DNA from 3 places in the Psychrobacter sp. PP-21 genome. Region 2 is predicted to be linked to each of the others. Evidence: predicted binding sites of a transcription regulator. Region 2 holds the regulator's gene; each other region holds the start of a gene.

Region 1 (8,309 bases), on a different contig from region 2:
CATTGGTAAAAGCCGTAAAAATGGCCTGCAATGGATTGCGTATTCGCTAACTATTCTCTTTTAATTTATCAAATACCAGTAAATAGGCTGCAAGATGCCAAGATAGCTGTATTTTTCTATAAAAAAAATAACAATGTAATCAATGGCTTGAATATTTATATTGAAATAATTGAAAAAAAGATAAAAAAGGACTTGCGTCATTCAAAATATTTGATAGAATAGCCACCACTTTAGAGAGAACAAGCCGACTTAGCTCAGTTGGTAGAGCAACTGACTTGTAATCAGTAGGTCGCCAGTTCGATCCCGGCAGTCGGCACCATCTCTTTTAAAGTAGCTTTTTATGAATTTGTCTTAAATGAAAGTCATTTTTGTTCAAAGCACCCTAAGGTGGGATTGGGGAGCGGTCAAACCCAACAGACTGTAAATCTGTCGCGAAAGCTTCGAAGGTTCGAATCCTTCTCCCACCACCATATTTTTTAAAAGTTTGTCACAGCGCCAAGCATGCTCTGTATTTAACAACTCTCGATTAGAGTTGATATAAACAAGAGTAAATGCGGGTGTGGTATAATGGTAACACCTTAGCCTTCCAAGCTAATGACGCGGGTTCGATTCCCGCCACCCGCTCCATATATACACCATCGCAAAGCCTAATAATCAATCATCACGACAGTCAGTTATTATTGCTGTATCGTGATATTTTTTTTAGTGCAGCTCAAAGATTTTTAATATATGCTCATATAGCTCAGCGGTAGAGCACTCCCTTGGTAAGGGAGAGGTCTCGAGTTCAATTCTCGATATGAGCTCCATTTATTATTTATCTCCTTTATGCTTGTTTTGCTATTTATATATAGCTTTGCGTCGATATCGAAAATATAAAATATTGAAACATATAAAATTAGTAAGACATGTAATGATTCAAAGGTGACACTGAGGTGTTGCCTTTTAGTGCTGTCAGCATATTAATGAATATTGGTTTTGGTGGTTTGATATCAACGCTATTAGAACTGGTAGACAAACATGCAGGCATTTATACACTATTTCTTGCATTTTGGTTTCCCACTTTTTATTGCAATTGCGTTTTTTAGAAAAGAGTGGAAAAAAGCATATCTGATTTTGCTTGCGACCATGCTGGTGGACATAGATCACCTAATAGCGAACCCAATTTTTCAGGCAAATAGATGTAGCATTAATTTCCACCCATTACATACGTATTATGCAATGTTGGTATATGTGTTTTTGCTCTTTTTCCGTAAGCCTTTTAACATTATTGGCATTGGATTGCTTTTTCATATGTTGACGGACTTTACGGATTGTTTGATGATGTCATCGAGCTAATACAATAGATTTGTACATCGAGACAGTTAAAAGGTCATAGCTGACGTTGTAATGAATCAAGCGTCCTATGACACAGAGAAAAATTGGTTTGTATTGACAGAGTTATGACTATTTAAGACAAGTCAGCGTATAATAACGGATACAAAAATTAGTTCGGAGTGCTGTTTGATTAGGAGCAGTGGTTCGTGCGGTTGATAGCTAGGTTTATGATGATTTAATTTTATTATGAGCCATTAAACAGCTTTTTATTTATCATTCACCAAAAAAAGAGGAAATACCCATGGCAAAGGCCAAGTTTGAACGTAACAAGCCACACGTCAACGTCGGAACCATCGGACACGTTGACCATGGTAAAACAACCCTTACCGCTGCAATCGCAACCGTAGCTGCAATTACCTCTGGTGGCGAAGCAAAAGACTACGCGTCTATTGACTCAGCACCAGAAGAAAAAGCACGTGGTATCACCATCAACACCTCACACGTAGAATATGACACAGACAGCCGTCACTATGCTCACGTAGATTGCCCAGGTCACGCCGATTATGTTAAAAACATGATCACAGGTGCCGCTCAGATGGACGGCGCAATCCTAGTTGTATCTGCAACTGACGGCCCTATGCCACAAACTCGTGAGCACATCCTGCTTTCACGTCAGGTTGGCGTACCGTACATCATCGTATTCATGAACAAATGTGACATGGTTGATGACGAAGAACTACTAGAACTAGTAGAAATGGAAGTTCGTGAACTATTGAACGACTATGACTTCCCAGGCGATGACACCCCAATCGTTAAAGGTTCAGCTACTGAAGCCCTAAAAGGCTCAGAAGACAAATATGGCCAACCAGCCGTAGTAGAACTACTAAACGTACTAGACACCTACATTCCAGAGCCAGAGCGTGACATCGACAAAGCATTCCTAATGCCAATCGAAGACGTATTCTCAATCTCAGGTCGTGGTACCGTAGTAACAGGCCGTGTTGAATCTGGTATCGTTAAAGTTGGTGACGAGATCGAAATCGTTGGTATCCGTGACACTCAAAAAACTACCTGTACTGGTGTAGAGATGTTCCGTAAACTGCTTGACGAAGGTCGTGCAGGCGAAAACTGTGGCGTACTACTACGTGGTACTAAGCGTGAAGACGTACAACGTGGCCAAGTACTAGCTAAGCCAGGTTCAATCACGCCTCACACCAAGTTTGACGCTGAAGTATATGTATTGTCAAAAGAAGAGGGTGGTCGTCATACACCATTCCTAAACGGCTATCGTCCACAGTTCTACTTCCGTACTACTGACGTAACTGGCGCAATCCAATTACAAGACGGTACTGAAATGGTAATGCCTGGTGATAACGTTGAGATGGGCGTAGAGCTTATCCACCCAATCGCTATGGACAAAGGTCTTCGCTTCGCTATTCGTGAAGGCGGCCGTACTGTAGGCGCTGGTGTTGTTGCTAACGTATTGAACTAATCATCAAGTCTCAGTAATGAGCTTGTGAGTTAGTCAAAAAAAAGCCACCCTAAATAGGGTGGCTTTTTTTATGATAAAGAATAAATAATGTAGCTACTTACTTATATAATCTAAGCCGAATCAAATGATAAAACTAATTAAATAACAAGCATAAAAGGGCAGTCATGTTTGCGATAGAAGCGTCACCAATTAATGTAGCAGAGTCTGAGAAAATAATTCAAGCCGTAGCCAATATCGAAGCCATCGTTCAGCCGCAAGATGCTTGGAGCTACCAGACTTTGCTTGAACTGCTTAATCAAGACAGTATTAATATGCTGATCGTGTACGCGCCAGATAAGAGTGCAAAGAGTAACGTAATTGGATACTGTTTATATCAAATGCTCTTTGAGCAAGCAGAAATTTTGCGTATTGGTACGCATCCTGATTATCAGCGACAAGGAGTTGCGACACAGACTATTGATAAGCTGCATGATGTATTGCAGAGTAATCAGGTTGAGAGTCTATTGTTAGAGGTACGCGCAGATAATCATGCGGCGATTGCGTTATATGAGTGGCAAGAATTCGTCGTGATTCATAAGCGCAAAGGCTATTATCAATCACCACATCAGCCAGCAGTTGATGCCCTCATTATGCAGCACACTTATACCGAGTAGACTGGAGGAAATTTAGTTGAGAAGGTAGAGTAACAGTACTTATGAAGACAAATACGGGATATAAAGCAGAGTTATTATAATTACTATATTTGGCGGGCTTATTGTAAAGGTATTGTCTTTTTGCAAACTTCAATATCCAGCTGATACTCACTATCTGCTTGCATCTGAACAAGAATGTCGATGCGCTCGCTCAGTAGCTCTACCATCATACTCATATTTGCTTGTTGTTTTTTGACTTGTTCTAGCTTTTGCTGCGTTAGCAGAAGCTGTAAATCAATATCCAGTTGACCATCGTAATAATCGTTTAAGCTATTTTTGATCTCGGTGAGCGTGAAGCCAATAGCTTGTGCACTCTTAATCAACTCAATACGTTCGATGCATTCAGGATGAAACTCCGTATACAACCGTGACCCTGCCTGACGTTTACGTGATTTTAGCAGACCTAACTGCTCATAATGACGTACCGTGTCTTTGGTGGTATTGGCCTTCGCTGCCAGCTCTCCGATCAACAAAAATGAGATATCAAGCGCCATAAAAACCTCGTTGTTACTTAGCTATTGTCATTATCATAATATGCGTTGCCAAGGCTCTGTAGTATCAAGTCGCGTCACTGCTAATGGTTTATGCGAGCTGTCATCCCACTGAACAAAACGATGACTTATCAGGCTATCTAACTGAGCCAGGAAATCAGTACGCGGCAGGGTGGTAGCGCCCAAGCTCATGAGGTGATCATTTGGCAATTGGCAATCGACGAGTGCCACGTGACTTTGTTCGCATAAACGCATCAAACCCCAGAAGGCTATCTTTGAGGCATTGGACGCAAGATGGAACATAGACTCGCCAAAATAAATATTACCTATTTTTAGTCCGTAAAGTCCGCCAATCAGCTGACCTTTTCCATCCCAGACCTCAATACTGTGGGCGAAGCCTTGAGCATGTAACTTGGTATAGGCCTCAATCATCTCATCATGAATCCAAGTATGCTCGCCTTCAGGCAAGTCATTATTAAGACCATCGCTTCGCGGTAGACTACAGGCGTGTATGACCTCATCAAAAGCTTGATTGAGTGTCAACTGCCAACGCGCGCGGCTTGCTTGCTTACGTAGCGACTTACTCGGTTGATAATCAGATGGTGCTATCACACAGCGTGGCTCAGGACACCACCAAGCAATAGGTTCGTCTTCATTGAACCATGGGAACAGTCCTTGTGCGTAAGCAGATATCAATGTCTCAGATGCCAGATCGCCGCCCATCGCGACAATGCCAATCCCATCAGGATCGACAGAGATAGGATTAGGAAAGTCATAACGCCCAAGACTTTTTAGAGTCTCAGGCGTGATGTATTGAGTGGTATCATCGTGCTGCGTGAAGTTATCCATTTAGTCTTCTTGATCAGCAGTTAGGGTTGATGCGTACGTATGGTCTTTTGCCGTTGCTTCACCGATAGCATCTAAGTACTTTTCAGCATCAAGTGCTGCCATACAACCTGTACCAGCAGAGGTAATAGCCTGACGATAAACATGGTCAGCGACGTCGCCAGCTGCAAATACACCCTCAATGCTAGTTTGTGTAGCGTTACCATTGAGACCACTATTGACAGTCAGATAGCCATCTTTCATGTCCAGTTGACCGGTGAATAGGTCAGTATTAGGCTTGTGACCGATCGCGACAAACATACCCATTGCGTCTAGCTGTTTGGTGCTACCGTCAATCATTGATTCGATAACGACACCATTGACGCCCATATCATCACCAACCACTTCTTTTACCTGATGGTTCCACTCGATTTTGACATTGCCGTTTTTGGCTTTTTCAAACAGCTTGTCTTGTAGGATTTTTTCAGAACGTAAGCTATCACGGCGATGCACTAAGGTCACTTCAGAAGCAATGTTAGACAAATATAAGGCTTCTTCGACGGCGGTATTACCACCACCAATCACAGCGACTTTTTGGTCCTTGTAGAAAAAACCATCACAAGTAGCACAAGCAGATACACCAAGGCCTTTAAATTTGGTTTCTGACTCTAGCCCCAAATACTGTGCAGAAGCGCCTGTTGAGATAATCAACGCATCGCAAGTATAGTCGCCGTTGTTACCTGACAGCTGAAAAGGACGCTCGTTTAGGTTGACTTCATTGATATGATCATAAACCAATTCTGTACCAAAGCGCTCAGCATGCGCCTTCATGCGCTCCATTAGCGCTGGACCTGTCAAATCATGTGCATCGCCTGGCCAGTTATCGACTTCGGTAGTGGTCGTTAATTGACCGCCTACTTCCATACCTGTAACCATAACTGGTTTAAGGTTGGCACGTGCCGCATATACTGCAGCAGAGTAACCTGCAGGACCTGAGCCTAAAATAATGAGTTTTTCGTGACGTGGAGCAGTATTGTCAGTTGCCATGAGGTGTTCCTTTCTAAAAATACGAATGAATAATGATAGTTATAAATATAGTAAAAAAATCAAAAATTATGACTAATATGGTTTTTCTAATTGCTGTGTGATAATAACATAAGGGCATAGGTCGAAAAGTGCAAGTTTGCTAAAACAAACACAGCTATCATTAGAATCAAAGCATAATAACCTTGAAATACTAGCGCTAGAAACAGCTGGTATTTTATAGCGTTTGTACAAAACTGCTAGCAGCATTCTGTTAGCAATAATCTATTGGTGGACGGTTTTTTTGCACAAATAGCGTCTCGATTTACGTTCCTACACGCTTTATTTATAAGACTGTCGCCACTGTACCTATGTATTTGTTATTATAAGGAGTTATGCCGAGTGCGGTAGGGTTTGGGTGACAATGACAGTTATGCGTTCTTATGATGCTAGCGTCTTATGATAAATGCCTCCCTACCAAAAACACTCTGCGAGGTACATCTATGTCAGCACTTTATGTCAGCATGATTAGGCTTAGTCATGCGTTGGCGACCATTTAGTATTAACAACAAGGCAGATTTTACGTGATATCAGCACCGCATATTGAGTATTTAAAAAAGGGAATGTTTACCCTCCTTGGGTTAATACTGGCCGTATATCTGTTTGTCATTCTAATGACTTACACAGGCAATGATCCTAGCTGGTCGCATATCAGTAGTGACATGACAACCATCAATAACATGGGTGGTCAGACGGGTGCTTGGTTATCTGACTTGCTCTACAGCTTTTTTGGGTTTGGTGCCTGGTGGTTTTTAGCATTTGTCGTTTATGAGTCGATTCTTATTTGGTGGGACAATAAACCCACGTTTTGGCTCATGCGACTGGTCGCTTACGTGTTTTTGTTGCTGACTGCTAGTGCGTTATTTGCACAATTGGTCGCCCTGATTCAACAAGTGACTAACCCTGCATCGATGGGATTTGAAGGTGTGGCTGGTGGTATTATCGGTCTTGAGTTACAAGAGCGCTTGGCACAGCTACTATCACAGTGGGGTAGTGCGGCTTTCTTGGCGGTATTTGTCGTGATTACGGCTACCTTCGCTTTCAATATTCATTGGCTCGCAATATATCAGAGAATTACGGCATTATCGTGGCTTGGCTCGGGCGTAAAGAACAAAGAGGATGTAGACGTTACTCAGCCAATCAGTGCGCCACAAGACGATAGCCACAGCGTAGATGATCAGGTTGAGCAGCAAGTAGAGCATGAACAACTGCCACTTGAGCTGCAATCAGCTGATCATACTGATAGTATTAATGAGGCAGATAACAGTAGCCGGTTCAGTAATGTGTTGTCAGATTTCTTGTCGACATCAGGGTTAGCAGACAGCGTCAAAGCCTCTATAGCGACCGCAAAAGAAGCTACTACGTCAAGCGATGAAAAAAGTGCGCCACTATACACAGCGCCAGCGACTGCCAGTGCTATGGCTGATAGCACAGCGGACCATATCGCACCATCAACAATGTCAGCTCCTACCGCGATACCTGCTCGAAAAGTTGAGCCAAGTTTTGCATGGAACGATGCTAATACGGTTGATGACTTGCTCGCGAGTGAGCATATGGTTTATGGTGCCAGCAGTATAGAGAGCTCTGCTGCGCCTGTCCCCAACTATACTCAGACAGACACGACTATAGAGGTACCTCAAGAGGAGTGGACGTCAAACTCTGAGACGATGCCAGTTGCGCAAACAGTTGCGACCGAACCTGCTAAATATAACCAAGAGCTCGATGGTCAGCCACAAGCTAATGCGCCTGAAACAACTCAAGCAAGTGATACGAGTCAAAGCGTCGATCAGTTAGCAGAAGCATGGTTGGCTGAGCATGGTGACCTATCTAAACCTGCCACAAACGTTGCAATGCAAGACTCTCAGAGTATTCAAGATACTGCTATAACGGAACAGGCTCGAGTTAAGCAAGCCGTCATTGAGCAACCTGAAGTTGAACAGGCTAAAGTTCAGGACATAATCGAAAAGCCTGCAATTGAACAACCTGTCGCTAAACAAGCGGTGCAAGAACAAACGGTAGAGCCCATACCACAGGTAACCGCTAGCTCTACAAATAAGTTGTCTCCCAAACCACCTGCTGGGCCAGCAGAACAGCCGTATGATGAGGCATCACTATCTGTATCTGAAGAGCCGATTGCTGCCGCAGCAATGGACGTCGCACCAACCGTGCCAGATATTTCAGACATCTCAGATATGACACCAACCAATACACCACCTGCAAACCCGAAGGCAGCACCAACAGTAGAAGCAGTCAGTCCAGTCGCAGACACACAGCCAACAACCGCAGCAAAACCATCTGTTAGTTTTGCTGTACCTGAGGGTGATAGCAGCAACCATATCACGGATATGATGCCAGAAGATGACAGTGCTGAAGATGCGAGTGCCCCAGTCATGCCGCACATTAGCGATGATG
Region 2 (8,309 bases):
GAAATCATCTGAAGAAGCCGTGGCGACTACCGTTGCACTAGCCTCTAAAATGGGTAAAGTCCCTGTTGTAGTCAATGACTGCCCAGGTTTCCTTGTGAACCGTGTCTTGTTCCCATACTTTGGCGCGTTTGACTTACTACTCAAGCAAGGTGCTGATTTTGCTCATGTCGATAAAGTCATGGAAAAATTCGGCTGGCCAATGGGTCCTGCATACCTAATCGACGTTGTCGGTCTAGACACAGGTGTACATGGCGCAGCAGTAATGGCGGACGGTTTCCCTGATCGTATGAAGCCTGACTACAAAGGTGCCATTCAGCATCTATATGAGAACGAGCGTCTAGGTCAGAAAAACGGCGTTGGTTTCTACAAGTATGAAACTGATAAGCGCGGTAAGCCAAAGAAAGTTGCTGACGAAGCTACTTACGAGTTACTCAAAACCACGACTGACAGCGACAAGCAAGAATTTGATGATCAAGCGATCATCGACCGTACTATGATTGCGTTCTGCAACGAAACGGTTCGCTGCCTAGAAGACAACATCGTAAGCACGCCTGCCGAGGCCGACATGGCAATGATCATGGGTGTCGGTTTCCCACCATTCCGCGGTGGTCCTTGCCGTTATGTTGACCAAATGGGTCTAGATAACTATTTGGCGCTGTGTGAAAAATATGCGTACCTTGGTAAAGCCTATGAAGCGCCGCAAAAGATTCGCGATATGGCAGCAGCTGGCGAGACTTTTTACTCAGTCAATTAATGAACATACCGTATTAGGATAAGTGTGGTACGTCTGGCAAAAGAGAGATAACAATGGATTTATTAATACTCTTTGATTGCAGACGTACTGTTTTAGCAGATTTATTTCAGTTCAGATCTAATAGATTGCTTTCTGTACTTTGTGCAAGACCAGCAAATCATAGCGCTGAAGTGAACTGCCTACACTGACAATAAAAATTGAAAAGGAAGATAGTATGACAACTTTAAGTCCAAAAGATGTGGTCATCGTAGATGGCGTACGCTCGGCAATGGGCAAAACCAAAAATGGTATGTTCCGCCATGTACGTGCTGATACTATTTCAGCTGAATTGGTACGTGCCTTAGTAGAACGTAATGACTTTGATACCAATGATATTGAAGATATTATCTGGGGCTGTGTGAACCAGACACTAGAGCAAGGTCTAAACATCGGTCGTAACATCGGTCTACTAGCTGGTATCCCAAAAACTGCTGGTGGCCAAACGGTCAACCGTCTGTGCGGCTCTTCTATGCAAGCGCTTCATACCGCTGCTGCGCAAATCATGACCAACCAAGGCGATGTATTCATCATCGGTGGCGTTGAGCACATGGGCCACGTCGGTATGATGCACGGTGTTGATTTGAACCCAGCTGCTTCTAAGCACTATGCAAAAGCCTCAAACATGATGGGCTTGACCGCTGAGATGTTAGGCCGCATGAATAACATTACGCGTGAAGAGCAAGACGCTTTTGGTCTTGAGTCACATCGCCGTGCATGGGCTGCGACCACTGAAGGTCGTTTTGACAATGAAATCATCGGCATCGAAGGTCATGATGCGGCTGGTCGCTTGCAATTATGTACTGTGGATGAAGTGATTCGTCCAGATGCGACAATGGAGCAAATGCGCAACCTACGCCCAGCGTTTGATCCAAAAGGCGGTACGGTTACAGCAGCAACCTCATCTGCCTTGTCTGATGGTGCATCAGCCATGCTAGTCATGAGTGCACAAAAAGCCAAAGATCTAGGTCTAAAGCCACGTGCCCGTATTCGTAGTATGGCCGTTGCTGGTTGTGATGCGGCCATCATGGGCTATGGCCCTGTACCTGCTACCAACAAAGCACTAAAACGTGCTGGCATGAGCATCGATGACATGCAAACCATCGAGCTAAACGAAGCATTTGCAGCTCAGGGTCTGTCTGTATTGAAAGGACTGAACCTAACTGATAAGCAAGACATCGTCAACATCAACGGTGGTGCAATCGCTCTAGGTCATCCACTAGGATGTTCAGGTGCTCGTATCACAGTAACCTTGCTAAACGCAATGGAGCAATCAGATACTGAAATCGGTCTAGCGACGATGTGTATCGGTCTTGGCCAAGGTATTGCTACTGTTATTGAGCGCGTTTAATCTTATCTATATAGACAAGATTATCTAAACACACTAAACCAGCTATTTGCTTGTAAATAAAACCCCCAGTCATGATGACTGGGGGTTTTTTATGGCATAAATAAACGAGCCACATGCTCAAAAACAAAACTTGCAGTACGTTTGCAAGTTATCTTCATTGACGCATCCAAAAAACTGTGACTAAATAAGAGTGAGCTGAGCTAAGATGTTATTGATGACAACTCTAATAATGATCATTCTAAAATAGCTTTTGATAATAAATGTCAGCCGTACAAGGAGTGTACTATGTCTACTATGATTAATGATCGCACCTATCGAATCGCTCGCGAGAACACCCAAGCGATGATTATTGATGTGCAAGAGCGCCTAACACCGCATATCTATGACCACGAAAACATCGTCAAAAAAACAGTTACTCTCATTAAGGGTCTGCAAGCACTCAATATCCCAATTATGCTGAACGAACAATACAAAAAAGGGCTGGGCGATACCTTACCAGAGTTACGCGAGGTGCTTGAAGGAGATAATGCCAAGAGCTTCGAGAAAGTTACCTTTAGCGCTTGTGATAACAATGACACGTGGCATCATTTGGCACAGCAGAACCGTAGTACCGTGCTGCTATTTGGTGCTGAAGCGCATGTCTGTATTATGCAGACAGCATTAGATTTATTAGACAACGGCATGCAACCTGTCATCATTGGCGATGCGGTTGGCTCTCGCTTTCCTTATGACAAAAAACAAGCCATTCGACGTATACGCCGTGCGGGAGGCGTGATCAGTACCGTTGAGTCTATTCTGTTTGAGCTGTGTCGCAGTAGTGAAGACCCTGCGTTCAAAACCATTATTAATTTGATTAAGTAGATGATTGACGAGTAAGAGCGTTGTTTATTTGACTTCTTATCTTGCATCTTGCATCTTACATCTTACATCTTACATCTTACATCTTGCATCTTGCAACAAATAGCGCTTAGTAAGATAAGCGCTATTTTTTCGATAATATTCTCTCAATCACCAAGATATATCGATATAAAAAGCCATAAGCATTAAACATGATAAACGTCAAAAACCAATAAATAGATAAAACCAGAGAAAGCCAATGTCACAAGTAAGCCTTACACCATTAACCAGTCCAGCTGTTGCCTCAAACATCGATATGGACGATGTCACTCATTTTTTACTAGAGCTAGATGCCCTCAAGCGTATCAATCGCCGTAGCTATGTGACAAAAACCACTCGCCGCGAAAACTCTGCCGAGCACTCTTGGCACTTGGCTATGGCGTGTTGGTCAATTGCTGAAGCGTTTGAATTGGATGTCAATCATGAGCGACTGCTAAAGATGGCACTGGTACATGATTTGGGTGAGATTGACGCTGGCGATACGTTTTTATTCGCAAATAGCCGTAGCGATGCGCACGTTGAAGAGCGTGCTGGTATTGCTCGACTACAAGCAGAGCGTGGCAATGGTATCGCAGCGTTAAGTGAGGTTTGGGAGGCGCAAGAAACGGGTAGCAGCAAAGAAAGCCAGTTGCTCAGAGTGGTTGACCGCTTATTGCCGTTTTTACTCAATCTTAATACTGAGGGGAAAACGTGGGTCGAAGCTCAGGTAACACGTTCGCAGGTAGCTTATGCCCTTGCTTTTATCAAAGACAGCTTTCCACCCATTCATGATTGGCTTACCAAAAATATCGACTATGCAACCCAGCAAGGATGGCTGGTCGATGCATAACTCTATATGAGTGACAGTCATAAAAAAGCCCAGTTAAGTATGCATTAACATACCTAAATGGGCTAATATTTTGAGCGTTTTTATACGGTCGTATTATTGAGTATTTGCCATTCCCAACAGTTGACCCATTTGCACGACGCTGTTGGCTTGCATGCTATCCAACCAGTCAGCTTTTGCTGCTTTTGGTAGTACCACGATAGCCGTTGAGCCTAAATAAAAACGTCCAAGTTCATCCCCTGCGGCAAACGGCATGTCATGATCAGCTTCTTGGATGTCGTCAGTACGAGTGATTTTGCCTGTCGCGACGGTTTCGATACCAGCGACGATCATAGCGCCTACCATGACAACGGCTGCTTTGCCGTACTTGGTATCGAACATGCAGACCAGACGCTCATTACGAGCAAATAAATCTGGTACGTTAGCGGCCGTAGTGTTATTAACCGAAAACAACGTGCCAGGTACGTAGCGAGTCTTGGTCAACGTACCTGTAAACGGCACATGGACACGGTGATAGTTGCTAGGTGCTAGGTAGATCGTCGCAAAACTGCCATCCGCAAAGTAACTGCCATCTTCGCTATCAGCCAGCAGCTGTCCGACATCATAGTGACGACCCTTGGCTTGCAATAACTTATGATCTTGGATTTGTCCGAGCTGAGAGATAATACCATCAGCAGGGCTGACGATACCGTTGTCAGTGGTATCGATGGTACGAGCGTCTTCTTTTAATTCACGAGTGAAAAAATCATTAAAGCTCTCGTATGCGTTGAGACTCTGGCGCTCATACTCGTCTAGGCTGATGTTATAGGCTTTTGCAAAACTACGAATAAAGGTACGTTTAACATAAGGATGGCGGCTGGCGGCCAAACGTCCAGCGACTTTACTGAGCTGCTGCTGTGGTACCAGCTGTTGTAAGGTGGTAAATACATTCATAATACGGCTACCAAAATAAGAGATGATGTCATTATTGCATGTGCAAGTTAATGACCGTATTTTATCATGGACAGCCCATTATTGTCTGAGCATAATCTGTTAAGGAATGAGTAAATGAAGGCACTTATACAACGAGTCAGGCGGGCTAGTGTGACTATCGATGAGCATTGTGTTGGCAAAATAGATCATGGAATACTGGCTTATATTGGTTTGGGACACGAGGATAGTCTGAGTACGGCTCAGCGAATGATTGATAAAATTCTCACGTATCGTATTTTTGAAAATGATGAAGATCCTACAAAATTTGGTAAACTAGATAAAGATGTCCAGCAGGCAGGCGGTGGTTTGTTATTGGTGTCGCAGTTCACCTTGATGGCAAAAACAGACAAAGGTCGCCGTCCTGATTTTGGTAGTGCAATGGCACCTGATGCGGCTCAAATACTGTTTGAGCAACTTATAGACTATGCAAAAACACAGTACCCAAACGTCGCCACTGGTCAGTTTGGCGCTGACATGCAAGTCGATAGTGTCAATGACGGACCCCTAAATTTTCTACTGGAGATCTGACACTAGAGTGTCATCAAGCTGTCATAATTAATCCGTTTAATAGATAAAGACTGGTGAGTATTTATCGCCTTTTTACATGCTAAATTTTGCCCTCTAACACTGAGAATGTCATATGTATAACGAGCAAATTTTGATTGTTGAAGATGAACCTGCGATTCGTGAAATGGTTGTGATGACGCTAGAAATGGCTGGATTTGAGAGCCTGCAAGCCGCTGACGTCTCAGAGGCGCACCAGCAAGTGGTCGATCATAGACCGTCGCTGATCTTGTTAGATTGGATGCTACCGGGAGACAAAAGCGGCGTTGATTTTTGCCGTATGCTAAAAAACGATGAGCTGCTCTCTGAGATACCAGTCATTATGTTGACAGCGAAAAGTGAAGAGGACAGCAAGGTTTATGGGCTCGACGCGGGTGCAGATGACTACATGACCAAGCCTTTTTCAACCCGTGAGTTGATCTCTAGAATCAAAGCGGTATTGCGCCGTAGTAGTGCGATGAGTAGTGACAAGCCTATTGAAATCGGTCAGTTGAGTCTAGATACCAAAAGCCAGCGTGTGACCGCCGCCGGAAAAGTCATCGATGTGGGTCCGACAGAGTATCGTCTATTGGCGTTTTTTATGAGTCATCCAGAGCGCGCTTATACACGAACGCAGCTCCTCGATCAGGTTTGGGGCGGCAACGTATACATCGAAGATCGTACCATCGATGTACATATCAAGCGTCTGCGTAAACTCTTGCGTCCTCATGACTGTGATACATTGATACAGACGGTACGCGGTACAGGCTATCGATTCTCTAGTCTTATTGAGCCAAGCTAGTCTTGCATACATAAGGTCGCTGGAATACTAAAATAGCGGATAGTGGTAAGGATAAGAAATGGACAAGACAGTGCCAGCACAACACAAAAAAACTCGTAACAGCCATCAGCAAGATACCCCAGAAAACACCTCTGCCCAGCATGAAGCAGAGCAGCTACAAAAAATCAGAAGCGCACTGCGAGCACTACGAGACGCGGTGATTTTAATCGATGAGAATGATTGCTTAGGATGGTGGAATCAGGCGGCGCAGGATCTATTGTCTTTGCAGCCAGATGATAAAGGGAAGAGTGTCTTTGATTTTATTACCATACCAGAGTTCCACCAATATTATGAGGACACCACGCTACCCAATGACGGCATCCACATAGAGTCATGGCGCGACCCTAGCCGCTACCTAAAATTTGAGCTCACGTCTTTTGGTGATGAAAAACTCCTATTTATTTATGATGTGACGCGCTTAAAGCACCTAGAGCAGATGCGCCAAGACTTTGTGGCAAACGTCTCTCATGAGCTACGCACACCATTGACCGTCATGACAGGTTACTTAGAAAACTTCACGGATCAGCCAGATATGCCGCCCCATTGGCGCCGTGGTTTTGAGCTCATGACTCAGCAAACCGCGCGTATGAATAGAATCGTAAATGACTTACTACTACTATCTAGAATTGAGATCGAAGAGACGCACGAAGTCAATGCTATAGATATGACCAAGCTACTTACCAATATCTATGATGATGCGCAAGCCTATAACCAAGCCTATAAGCATATCATTCATCTGCATATAGACACCTATGATGGGCTATATGGGTCAGAGATGTACTTAAACAGTGCATTGTCCAATCTGGTGATCAACGCGATAAAATACACACCAAAAGGTGGCAATATTACTATCAGTTGGACGCGAACATCAAATGGATGCCGATTTGCAGTCGAAGACGACGGATTGGGTATTGCACCAGAGCATATTGTTCGTTTGACGGAGCGCTTCTACCGTGTTGATAAAGGTCGCAGCCGTGCCACAGGTGGTACAGGTCTAGGATTAGCTATCGTAAAACACGTACTGCATCAACACGAAGCGCAGCTACAGATTGAATCAATAGAGGGTGAGGGTTCGACATTTAGTGTGGTATTTCCAGCCACTTATGTGCGTACAGTCACCGCAAACTAGGGCGTGTCCCTAATTCAAACGCTTATCACTAAATGGGCTAAAAATGGCTAAATCTTTGGCAAACGGCGTCAAATAGCTGGTCAATATCTCGGTATTGCCTGCACTATTTTCCTTGTTAGCCTGCGATTTATTTCATTTTTATCACCATTTTTAAAATAGGGACAGGCCCTAGCACCTCTCTTGATACATGTTATTAGAGCTTTTTATACATTATGCTTAATTCTTTTGTAAAAGTGGATAGGGGTTCACAGCACTGCCATTAATATAAATACCATAATGTACATGTGGCGGTGTCCCTTTTGCATTGCCACTATCACCCACGTAGCCAATAGTATCACCTTTATTGACCCAATCATTGGGAGAGATATCAGCATAGTCCTCTAGATGAGCATAATAATGTCCTGCACCGCCCGGTCCTACTACGACGACCACGAGCCCACCTAAAGTATTTTCGCCAACTTTGCTCACGATACCCTGCGTGGTTGACTGTATGGGTGTTCCTCGTTCTGCAAAGATATCGATACCTTCATGTGAGCGCCCTTGACTGCGTGCTGCGCCCCACGTATCTGTTAGGTTTTGCCCTGGTAGTGGGCTGGGTAGGCTATCTTCTGTCGGCAGTTCTTGCTGCAGCAGACTCATCTGTTGCCATTTGGCGACCACAAATGATTGGGTCTGTTGGCTGATATCGGGCAGCAGCTTATCAAACACAAATAACAGCCCCAGCAATACCACTGCTCTAATCAGTACGCTCAACACGCGCCCAAAAATAGAAGGCTTGGGTTGTTTGTTTTTTTCATCTGCTAGCATTGAGGTCTCTTATTTGTTTTATACGGTATAAGACTTTATTATAAAAGCCCTGTATACAAAGGTGTGTATAGCATTGTTATCTATGGATTTTATCCCCATAAATACAGGTGTCATTAAACACAAGCACAGCAAATATAACGTTATCTACTTAAC
Region 3 (8,309 bases), on a different contig from region 2:
TCCATACGCATAAGCATGAGTTTGGCCAAAGACAGCACAATGAAGGTAATGACAAACAGTATTAAGCCTAAATGTAGTAGCGAGGCCAAATGCAGCTCACTAGAGGCTTCGGCAAACTCGTTGGCTAAGGCAGAGGTAATCGTCACACCAGAAGTAAACAGACTTGGACTGATATTGAAAGCATTACCTATCAAGAAAGTCACCGCCATGGTCTCGCCGAGTGCGCGCCCCAGACCCAAGATAACGCCGCCAACAACCCCTGCTTTGGTATAAGGGAGGATAATCTTGAACATAACTTCCCACGTCGTCGCGCCCATACCGTAGGCAGACTCTTTGAGCAAATCTGGTACAACAGAGAAGACGTCACGCATGGTGGCTGCGATAAAAGGAATAATCATGATAGCCAGTACTAGAGATGCCGTGAACATCCCCAGTCCCATGGGAGCACCTACAAACAATTTACCAATAATAGGTAGAGGGCCGATGTGCTCAATAAACCATGGCTGGATATGATCGCCAAAGAATGGCGCAAAAACAAACAAACCCCACATACCATAAATGATAGAAGGGATACCGGCCAATAGTTCAATGGCAATACCCAGTGGTTTTTTAAGGAACTTAGGGCACATCTCAGTCAAAAATATCGCAATACCAAAACTGACGGGCACGGCAATCACGATAGCGATGAGTGAAGTGACTAGCGTACCGTAAATAGGCGCAAGCGCGCCGTATTCATTGGCGACCGTGTCCCAATTGTTGCTGGTATAAAACCCAAGCCCGAACTCTTGAATACTCGGCCAAGCACCAACGATGAGAGAAACTAGAATGCCCCCTAAAGATAGGAGGACCAGTATGGCAAACGCTTTGGTAGAGTTGACAAATAAAGCGTCGTAACGTTTTTGTTTAGCCAGTTGGGACCTTAAGTCTGTCATAAGTGTCTCAGCATTGAATAGAGTGAATTCAAAAAACCAGTGTGTTTGTTCAGCTTTATCACAACAAGCCCACCCGCATGAGCATTAACAATCCTGTGTACCAATGGCAACTGCTCAATATATCCATCAGTACCGCAGTCAGTAATACGGTCAAAATTGCTGTGATAAAACCTCTCAAACAACCAGGCTCCCTATAGAGTGGTTGTTTGAGAGTCTAACTATGTCAAAATCAAGAGTAGCAACTTACTGCGCTGGCTTATAAACTGGCTGACCATCGCTACCTTTTACGTCGTTCCATTTTGCTTTAAATAAGGCCACTGCCGTATCAGAGAATGGTACATAATCTAGGCTCATAGCGCTGTCATCACCTTGGGTATACGCCCAATCAAAGAAGTTCAACACGCCAGCAACTTGCTGAGGATTCTCTGGTTGCTTGTGTACTAAGATAAAGGTTGCAGCAGCGATAGGCCATGCTTGCTCAGTCTCAGAGTTGGTGATGACTTTATAAAAGCCTTCTTGTTGTGACCAATCGATGTCACCTGCGGCGGCAAAGGTCTCAGCAGATGGCTGAACGATGTTGCCCGCGGCGTTCTTCAATGCGGTATGTGACATGTTGTTTTGCTTAGCATATGCATACTCAACATAACCGATAGAGTTTTTCATGCGGTTTACATAGCTTGAGACGCCTTCGTTACCTTTACCACCTGCGCCAGTCGCAGAGGTTGGCCACTTAACCGTTTTATCAACACCAACCGTATCTTTCCAATCTGGTGATACTTTTGCTAGATAGTCAGTAAAGTTAAACGTCGTACCTGAACCGTCTGAGCGGAATACCGTTGTGATTGCCGCATCTGGCAAGGTCAAGTCTGGGTTCATGGCTGCAATTGCTGGGTCATTCCAGTTGCTAATCTTACCTAAATAGATGTCTGCCAAAGTCGTGCCATCTAACTTCAAAGCACCTGGCTCAATACCATCAATATTAACGATAGGTACGACGCCGCCGATGACCGTTGGGAACTGGATAAGATCAGATTCTGCTAGCTCTTCAGGTGTCAATGGCGCATCAGACGCACCAAAATCGACAGTCTTTGATTGAATTTGTTTGATACCGCCAGATGAACCAATTGACTGATAGTTAACTTGCCCGCCAGTCGCACCATTGTAGTCATAAGACCACTTGGCATAGATAGGCTGCGGGAATGAGGCACCTGCACCCGTGATGTTCATTGCGATGTTTTCAGCAGATTTAAAACCAGCATCAGCAGCAGTCGTTTCCTGGGTCTGAGTAGTGGTCGTAGCGCTACTAGTATCAGCAGCTGACTCTGTCGTTTCTGTTGACTTATTACACGCCGTAAGCATTAAGGTGCAACTGACGGCTACTGCTAATAACGAATAACGCATGTAGAACTCCTGAAGTTTAACGACGATATAAAAAAGCATTGTTTGTGATATGCGTGCTATCTTGCCAAATCTTTATGACAATTTAATGACAACCGTCGCAATCTTTTATTCGCTTTACATAATATTTAGACAACCTCTGCCTAGCCCAGTGATACCAAGCGATAGTCGTTACTGATACTGAGTGGCCTATTGGATAAGTATATTAAACGTCGCATTTGGAGTCTGATACTTACGTTCAAATACTATTAGCTGTTAGTACAGAATTTTGCTAGTATGAAATCTGATTTACAACACTGACAGACTCGGGGTGCGGTGTAGCATTGGCCTACTTTATTAAGCGTTTATAGTTAAACATTAATAACAGTAGCCGCCTATCTACATTCGCTGAGAGATCACCCGCCGAACCTGATGCGGTTAGTACCGACGCAGGGAAGTCTTAAGCACTTTGTTATTGATGACAAAGGACGCGTAGAAATACATTTTTATCATCACTATTGTCTGAGTATGCGTGCCGCATGAGCAGACAACGAGCGAAGATACAAAGCTGCGTCCCCTATTTGATGACCATTTTCCGCGGCAATTTTTTGCTCGCTGTTAGGTGTCGATAGTCCAAACTTGTCTCAATGATAGATGCTGCACCCGCAGATACTGGCGGTGTTGATTTTATTCAAAAACCAACACGCTAGGACAGCATATGACTATCTCAGACAACACTTTAGACAACACCTTTTTAGACAGTGCCTCAGCTGCACAAACGCATAACCCAGCCAACAACATACCTCTTACCTCAGACTCTACTGACACCGTCAAAGCAGACAAAAAAGCAGACGCCCTAAAAACGCCTGCCCACCGTGCTGCCAGTGATGCGCGCTTTGAAGAAGATGCACGCGACTTGCACCGTATCCTACCTGCCTCTCGCAAAGTCTATATCGAAGGCTCAAGACCTGATATCCAAGTACCGATGCGCGAAATCAGCTTGGCGGATACACCAGTTGGCGGTACGGGTGACAAAGATGGTGAGCATAATCCGCCGTTTTATGTTTACGATACTTCAGGCGTCTACACTGACCCCAATGTCGAGATTGACTTGACAAAAGGCCTACCAAAACTGCGTGAAAACTGGATCGCCGAGCGTGATGATACGGAGCAATTAAGCGGTCTATCTAGCTCATACGGGCAAGCACGTGCTCGCGATATCAGTACTGCCAATCTCAGATTTGCCCATATTGACAAACCGCGCCGTGCTAAAGCCGGACAAAATGTCACGCAGATGTACTACGCGCGTCGCGGCATCATCACCCCTGAGATGGAATATATCGCCATACGTGAGACGCAAAAACAGCACGAACTGACCGATATGCGCCAACATGACGGCGAGAGCTTCGGCGCCAATACGCCCACTATCATCACCCCTGAGTTTGTCCGTGACGAAGTGGCGGCTGGACGTGCCATTATCCCAAACAACATCAATCACCCTGAATCTGAGCCGATGATCATCGGGCGCAATTTCTTGGTGAAAATCAATGCCAATATCGGTAACTCAGCATTAGGCTCTTCTATTGATGAAGAAGTGTCCAAAATGACGTGGGCCACACGTTGGGGTGCGGACACCATTATGGACTTATCAACGGGTAATCATATTCATGAAACCCGTGAATGGCTAATTCGTAACTCGCCTGTGCCGATTGGTACCGTACCCATTTATCAGGCACTAGAAAAAGTTGATGGCGTCGCAGAAGATCTAACATGGGAGATATTCCGTGATACGTTGATTGAGCAAGCCGAGCAAGGTGTGGATTACTTTACCATTCATGCCGGCGTCCTACTTCGCTATGTACCACTCACTGCAAAACGCCTAACGGGTATCGTCTCGCGTGGTGGCTCTATCATGGCGCAGTGGTGTCTGGCGCATCACAAAGAGAGTTTTTTATACACGCATTTCGAAGACATCTGTGAGATTATGAAGCAGTACGATGTAGCGTTTAGTCTAGGTGATGGCTTACGTCCTGGCTGTCTACAAGATGCCAATGATGAGGCGCAGTTCGGTGAACTACGTACGCTTGGGGAATTGACCAAAGTCGCATGGGAACATGATGTACAGGTCATGATCGAAGGCCCTGGACATGTGGCGATGAACCGTATCAAAGAAAATATGGACTTGCAGCTTGAGCTATGTGCGGATGCGCCTTTTTATACCTTGGGGCCATTAACGACCGATATTGCACCGGGTTATGATCATATTACCAGTGCAATTGGGGCAGCGATGATTGGCTGGTTTGGCACCGCGATGCTGTGCTATGTAACACCAAAAGAGCACTTGGGCTTACCAAACAAAAAAGACGTCAAAGACGGTATTATTACTTACAAGATTGCCGCTCACGCTGCTGATTTGGCCAAAGGTCACCCCGGTGCGCAGGCACGTGATAATGCACTATCCAAAGCGCGTTTTGAATTCCGCTGGGATGATCAGTTCAATCTGGCGCTCGACCCTGACACCGCACGCGAATATCACGACGAAACCTTACCAAAAGACGCACACAAATCAGCCCATTTTTGCTCGATGTGTGGTCCGAAGTTTTGCTCCATGAAAATCACCCAAAACGTACGTGAGTATGCAGCAGGTTTGGACAAAGACGCCGTGAATAAAAAAGTCACACCGCAATCAGGCGACTTAAGCGATGCGGATCATTTGATCAAAAAAGTCGACACTGAACTGGTCGGACAAGTTGGCGAAGCCAGTGCTGAGGAAGTCCGTCAAGGAATGGCTGAAATGATGGAGAAATACAACAAGGAAGGACGTCAGTTGTATAAAGAGGTGTAAGCTTTTTAGCTCTATTAAATAATTGTCCTACCAAAGAAAAGCCCAAACCTGATAGTCAGGTTCGGGCTTTTCTTTGGTCTATGTATGACTATCAAGCCAGTACTATTACACCTATCTTATTAAACCAGTACTATTAAACATTAGATGCCTGATAAATCTCTTCAATCGACGTATTAATAGTATCAGCAAACTCGCTATCGCTTTGTTGCTTACTCAAGCCTTCGGTAAAGGCACGAGAGAAGCTCGCAATCATACCGGGGTTTTGCTTGAGCTTAGCGCACGCATCGGTACGGCTATAGCCACCCGATAGCGCCACGACTTTGAGCACTTTTGGATGATCAACCAACTCTTGATAAAATCCTGCTTCTTCAGGCAATGTCAGCTTAAGCATCACTTGATGTTCATCATTCAAGCGCTCAAGGTTACGCAAGATATCGGCTTTTAATAGTAGCTCACAATCATGTTTTTGCGCGCTGTCGATATTGACTTCAGGCTCGACAATCGGCATGAGACCCTTTGAGATGATTTGCTTGGCCACATCAAATTGCTGCTGTACCACCAGCTCAATACCATCAGCGCTTGGCTCATAGATCACTGAACGCATCTTGGTGCCAAATACTGGATAGTTTTTTGCTTTATCCAATAGTAGGTCTAGATTGGGCATCGGCTTCATCACTTGTACGCCATCCATCTGCTCAGCCAGCCCTTTATCTACCTTTAAGAATGGTACGATATTTTTGTCTTCCCATAAGTAGTTGGCAGTCGACTTACCATTGACGTCGCGCTCCATAGTGTCTTCAAACAGGATAGCGCCAAGCACCCGTTCCTTGTCAAAACAGTCACATGTCATGATACGCGCACGCATTTCGTGCACCAAATCAAACATCGCCTCATCACTATCGTACGCTTCACCGCTAACACCATAGTTCTCTAGCGCTTTTGGTGTACTGCCGCCGCTTTGATCAAGCGCCGCGATGAAACCTGAGCCATTTTTTATGTGCTGTAATTGCTTATCGTATTCCATTGAGGATGCATCCTGTTTTTATTGGTTGAGGTCAAATATCATAACGAGACTGTGTGGCTCATATAAACCATGCTATTTGTAAACAACCTTATCATAGGTTGGATTGTCTGCCTATATAGGATACGTGTCAGCATCTCTAAAATTACTTTTATACAACTATTTTGGGTAAAAACTATGCCAAAAAGAGCACGCCCACACAGCATACAGCGAGTAACAACCCCACTATATTGATACGGTTAAGCCGCTCTTTGAATATGCCTACGCCAATTAATGTTGCCACCGCAATAACACCGACATTCATACCCGTAAAGACGATACTGGGTGAATCAGACAATACTTGATGGGCACGTACGTAGGCATAGATATTACCCATGTTTAGCGCCCCAAGTAACAGACCTGCTATGAGTGCGTCTTTTTGCCAGCGTACCCGGCTGATAAGTAGATAGATAAAAAGCAGCATACCTGCCACACCAAAGCTCACAAACAGCGTCAACGGAAAAGCGGCGCCTTGTTTGGCGACCTGTTTGAACAAGATATCAATAATGCCGTAGCCTGCCCATACCCCGAATAACCATAGTGGCGTATGCTTTGCTTGCCGAGTAATGTCATTATGCTGTGGTCGATAGACAAGCGCACCTAGTGCCAAAAACCCTAAGGCTAGCCCAAGTATACGAGTACCCGTCAACACTTCACCAAACAATAGAAAAGCGGCGACAATAGGGATAATCAATGATAAGCGCTGAGACGCATCCGTTGCTACCATACCGACTGCTTCAATAGCACGGCCCAGAATGATAAATATAGCGGGCAACAATATCCCAAGCGCGATGATAATACCCCAAGCACTATCAAGCGCATGTATGGCACCAATATCAGGCTGTAATAATACCCACGTCAATAAAAATGCCACCGGATACCCTGCCACGATAGTCTGACGTATATCTATATTTTTTTGACGCAATACTTTTAAGAGCACGGAGACAGCGACGCTACATAGCACCGCAATTGTTAAATACATCATTCACTTCTACCTTTTCTCACCTCTATATTGGGCGCTTGTTTGTATACCAGTAGTACCTGACTTAAGCCACTTTATCTATCCAACGGGCGCCTGATCACATCATAACTGCCAACGCTATACTTAAGCACATGAATAGTGAGTTAGATAAGCGCGCTGTAAAAGGTAGCAAAATATATTTTTTGCAGCAATCCATTTATTATTGCCCATACCAAAGCGCTGGCAATGAGCATCATGGGTGATCAAATTACAATTAGCATGCAGGTATGATGGGTAATTTTGCTAAAATAGCACCTAACCCCAATCACAAAAGTAAAGATTTGAGATAACGAGAATTCTCGTTCATCTCGACGTACTGCTATTGATGTTTTATTGCTGCCTATGAATGCTCTATTTCGCTTTTTTGAAAACCGTCTACCCGCCTTTCCAGACACCCCTATGCCGCTGCCATCACCTCGCGATGGTATGCTAAAGTTCTTATGGGTATGTACCAACGGTCTGCGTGGCTGGCTATTGCTCTTTATGGTTTTGTCGGCTGGTATCGGTATCTATGAGGCCATGCTGTTTGCGTGGATTGGTGATATCGTCGACTGGCTAGGTATCTATACACCGCAAAACTTATGGGCAGAAAAAGGCGATATGCTACTGCTTATGCTTGCGGTGATGATTGTCAGCCCATTGTGGATTGCGTTGTCATCGTTTGTCCATTTTCAAACCTTGCAGGGTGTTTTCCCTATGCAAATGCGCTGGCGTTTTCATCAGCGTATGCTTGGTCAGTCGATGCAGTTTTATCAAGATGAGTTCTCAGGGCGTGTCTCCGCCAAAGTCATGCAGACCGCACTCGCTGTCCGCGATACGGTTATGACCGTCACTGATATGTTTATGTATGTCTCTGTCTACTTTATTACCTCAGGGGTGATTTTATTTAACCTAGACAGTCTGCTGCTCATACCTTTTATTATTTGGCTGGTGTTAGTAGCACTAACGATTTGGTACTTTATTCCTAAGCTCAAGGACACTGCCATCGTTCAAGCTGATGCTCGTGCTCTGATGACGGGACGTATCACAGATGCTTATGCCAATATCATGACCGTTAAGCTCTTTAGCCATTCA

The links. The regulator PhoB, encoded in region 2, activates phosphate uptake and scavenging genes when phosphate is short. The targets are predictions, from matches to a motif close to TGTCATNAANCTGTCATAA.
Region 1: a site for PhoB is predicted at 6,352-6,370, ahead of NJD71_RS09735 (DNA translocase FtsK). Genes of this name have one in related genera too.
Region 3: a site for PhoB is predicted at 2,406-2,424, ahead of pstS (phosphate ABC transporter substrate-binding protein PstS). Genes of this name have one in related genera too.

The regions. Positions count from the first base shown of each region.
Region 1 covers NZ_JAMYEB010000011.1:68,431-76,739, reverse strand. Annotated here, with positions in the region: gene trpE (anthranilate synthase component I) at 1-50, shown strand, start outside; tRNA gene NJD71_RS09785 (tRNA-Thr) at 244-319, shown strand; tRNA gene NJD71_RS09780 (tRNA-Tyr) at 387-470, shown strand; tRNA gene NJD71_RS09775 (tRNA-Gly) at 554-627, shown strand; tRNA gene NJD71_RS09770 (tRNA-Thr) at 732-806, shown strand; gene NJD71_RS09765 (DUF6122 family protein) at 1,018-1,335, shown strand; gene tuf (elongation factor Tu) at 1,616-2,806, shown strand; gene rimI (ribosomal protein S18-alanine N-acetyltransferase) at 2,971-3,459, shown strand; gene NJD71_RS09750 (MerR family transcriptional regulator) at 3,558-3,992, opposite strand; gene aat (leucyl/phenylalanyl-tRNA--protein transferase) at 4,026-4,838, opposite strand; gene trxB (thioredoxin-disulfide reductase) at 4,839-5,861, opposite strand; gene NJD71_RS09735 (DNA translocase FtsK) at 6,461-8,309, shown strand, end outside.
Region 2 covers NZ_JAMYEB010000004.1:190,092-198,400, reverse strand. Annotated here, with positions in the region: gene fadB (fatty acid oxidation complex subunit alpha FadB) at 1-754, shown strand, start outside; gene fadA (acetyl-CoA C-acyltransferase FadA) at 969-2,141, shown strand; gene NJD71_RS05960 (isochorismatase family protein) at 2,427-3,002, shown strand; gene NJD71_RS05955 (HD domain-containing protein) at 3,238-3,867, shown strand; gene asd (archaetidylserine decarboxylase) at 3,961-4,797, opposite strand; gene dtd (D-aminoacyl-tRNA deacylase) at 4,912-5,364, shown strand; gene phoB (phosphate regulon transcriptional regulator PhoB) at 5,477-6,181, shown strand; gene phoR (phosphate regulon sensor histidine kinase PhoR) at 6,240-7,349, shown strand; gene NJD71_RS05930 (M23 family metallopeptidase) at 7,566-8,156, opposite strand.
Region 3 covers NZ_JAMYEB010000003.1:60,430-68,738, forward strand. Annotated here, with positions in the region: gene pstC (phosphate ABC transporter permease subunit PstC) at 1-932, opposite strand, end outside; gene pstS (phosphate ABC transporter substrate-binding protein PstS) at 1,176-2,333, opposite strand; TPP riboswitch at 2,627-2,782, shown strand; gene thiC (phosphomethylpyrimidine synthase ThiC) at 3,028-5,154, shown strand; gene NJD71_RS04345 (fructose bisphosphate aldolase) at 5,288-6,178, opposite strand; gene NJD71_RS04350 (EamA/RhaT family transporter) at 6,351-7,199, opposite strand; gene NJD71_RS04355 (ABC transporter ATP-binding protein) at 7,578-8,309, shown strand, end outside.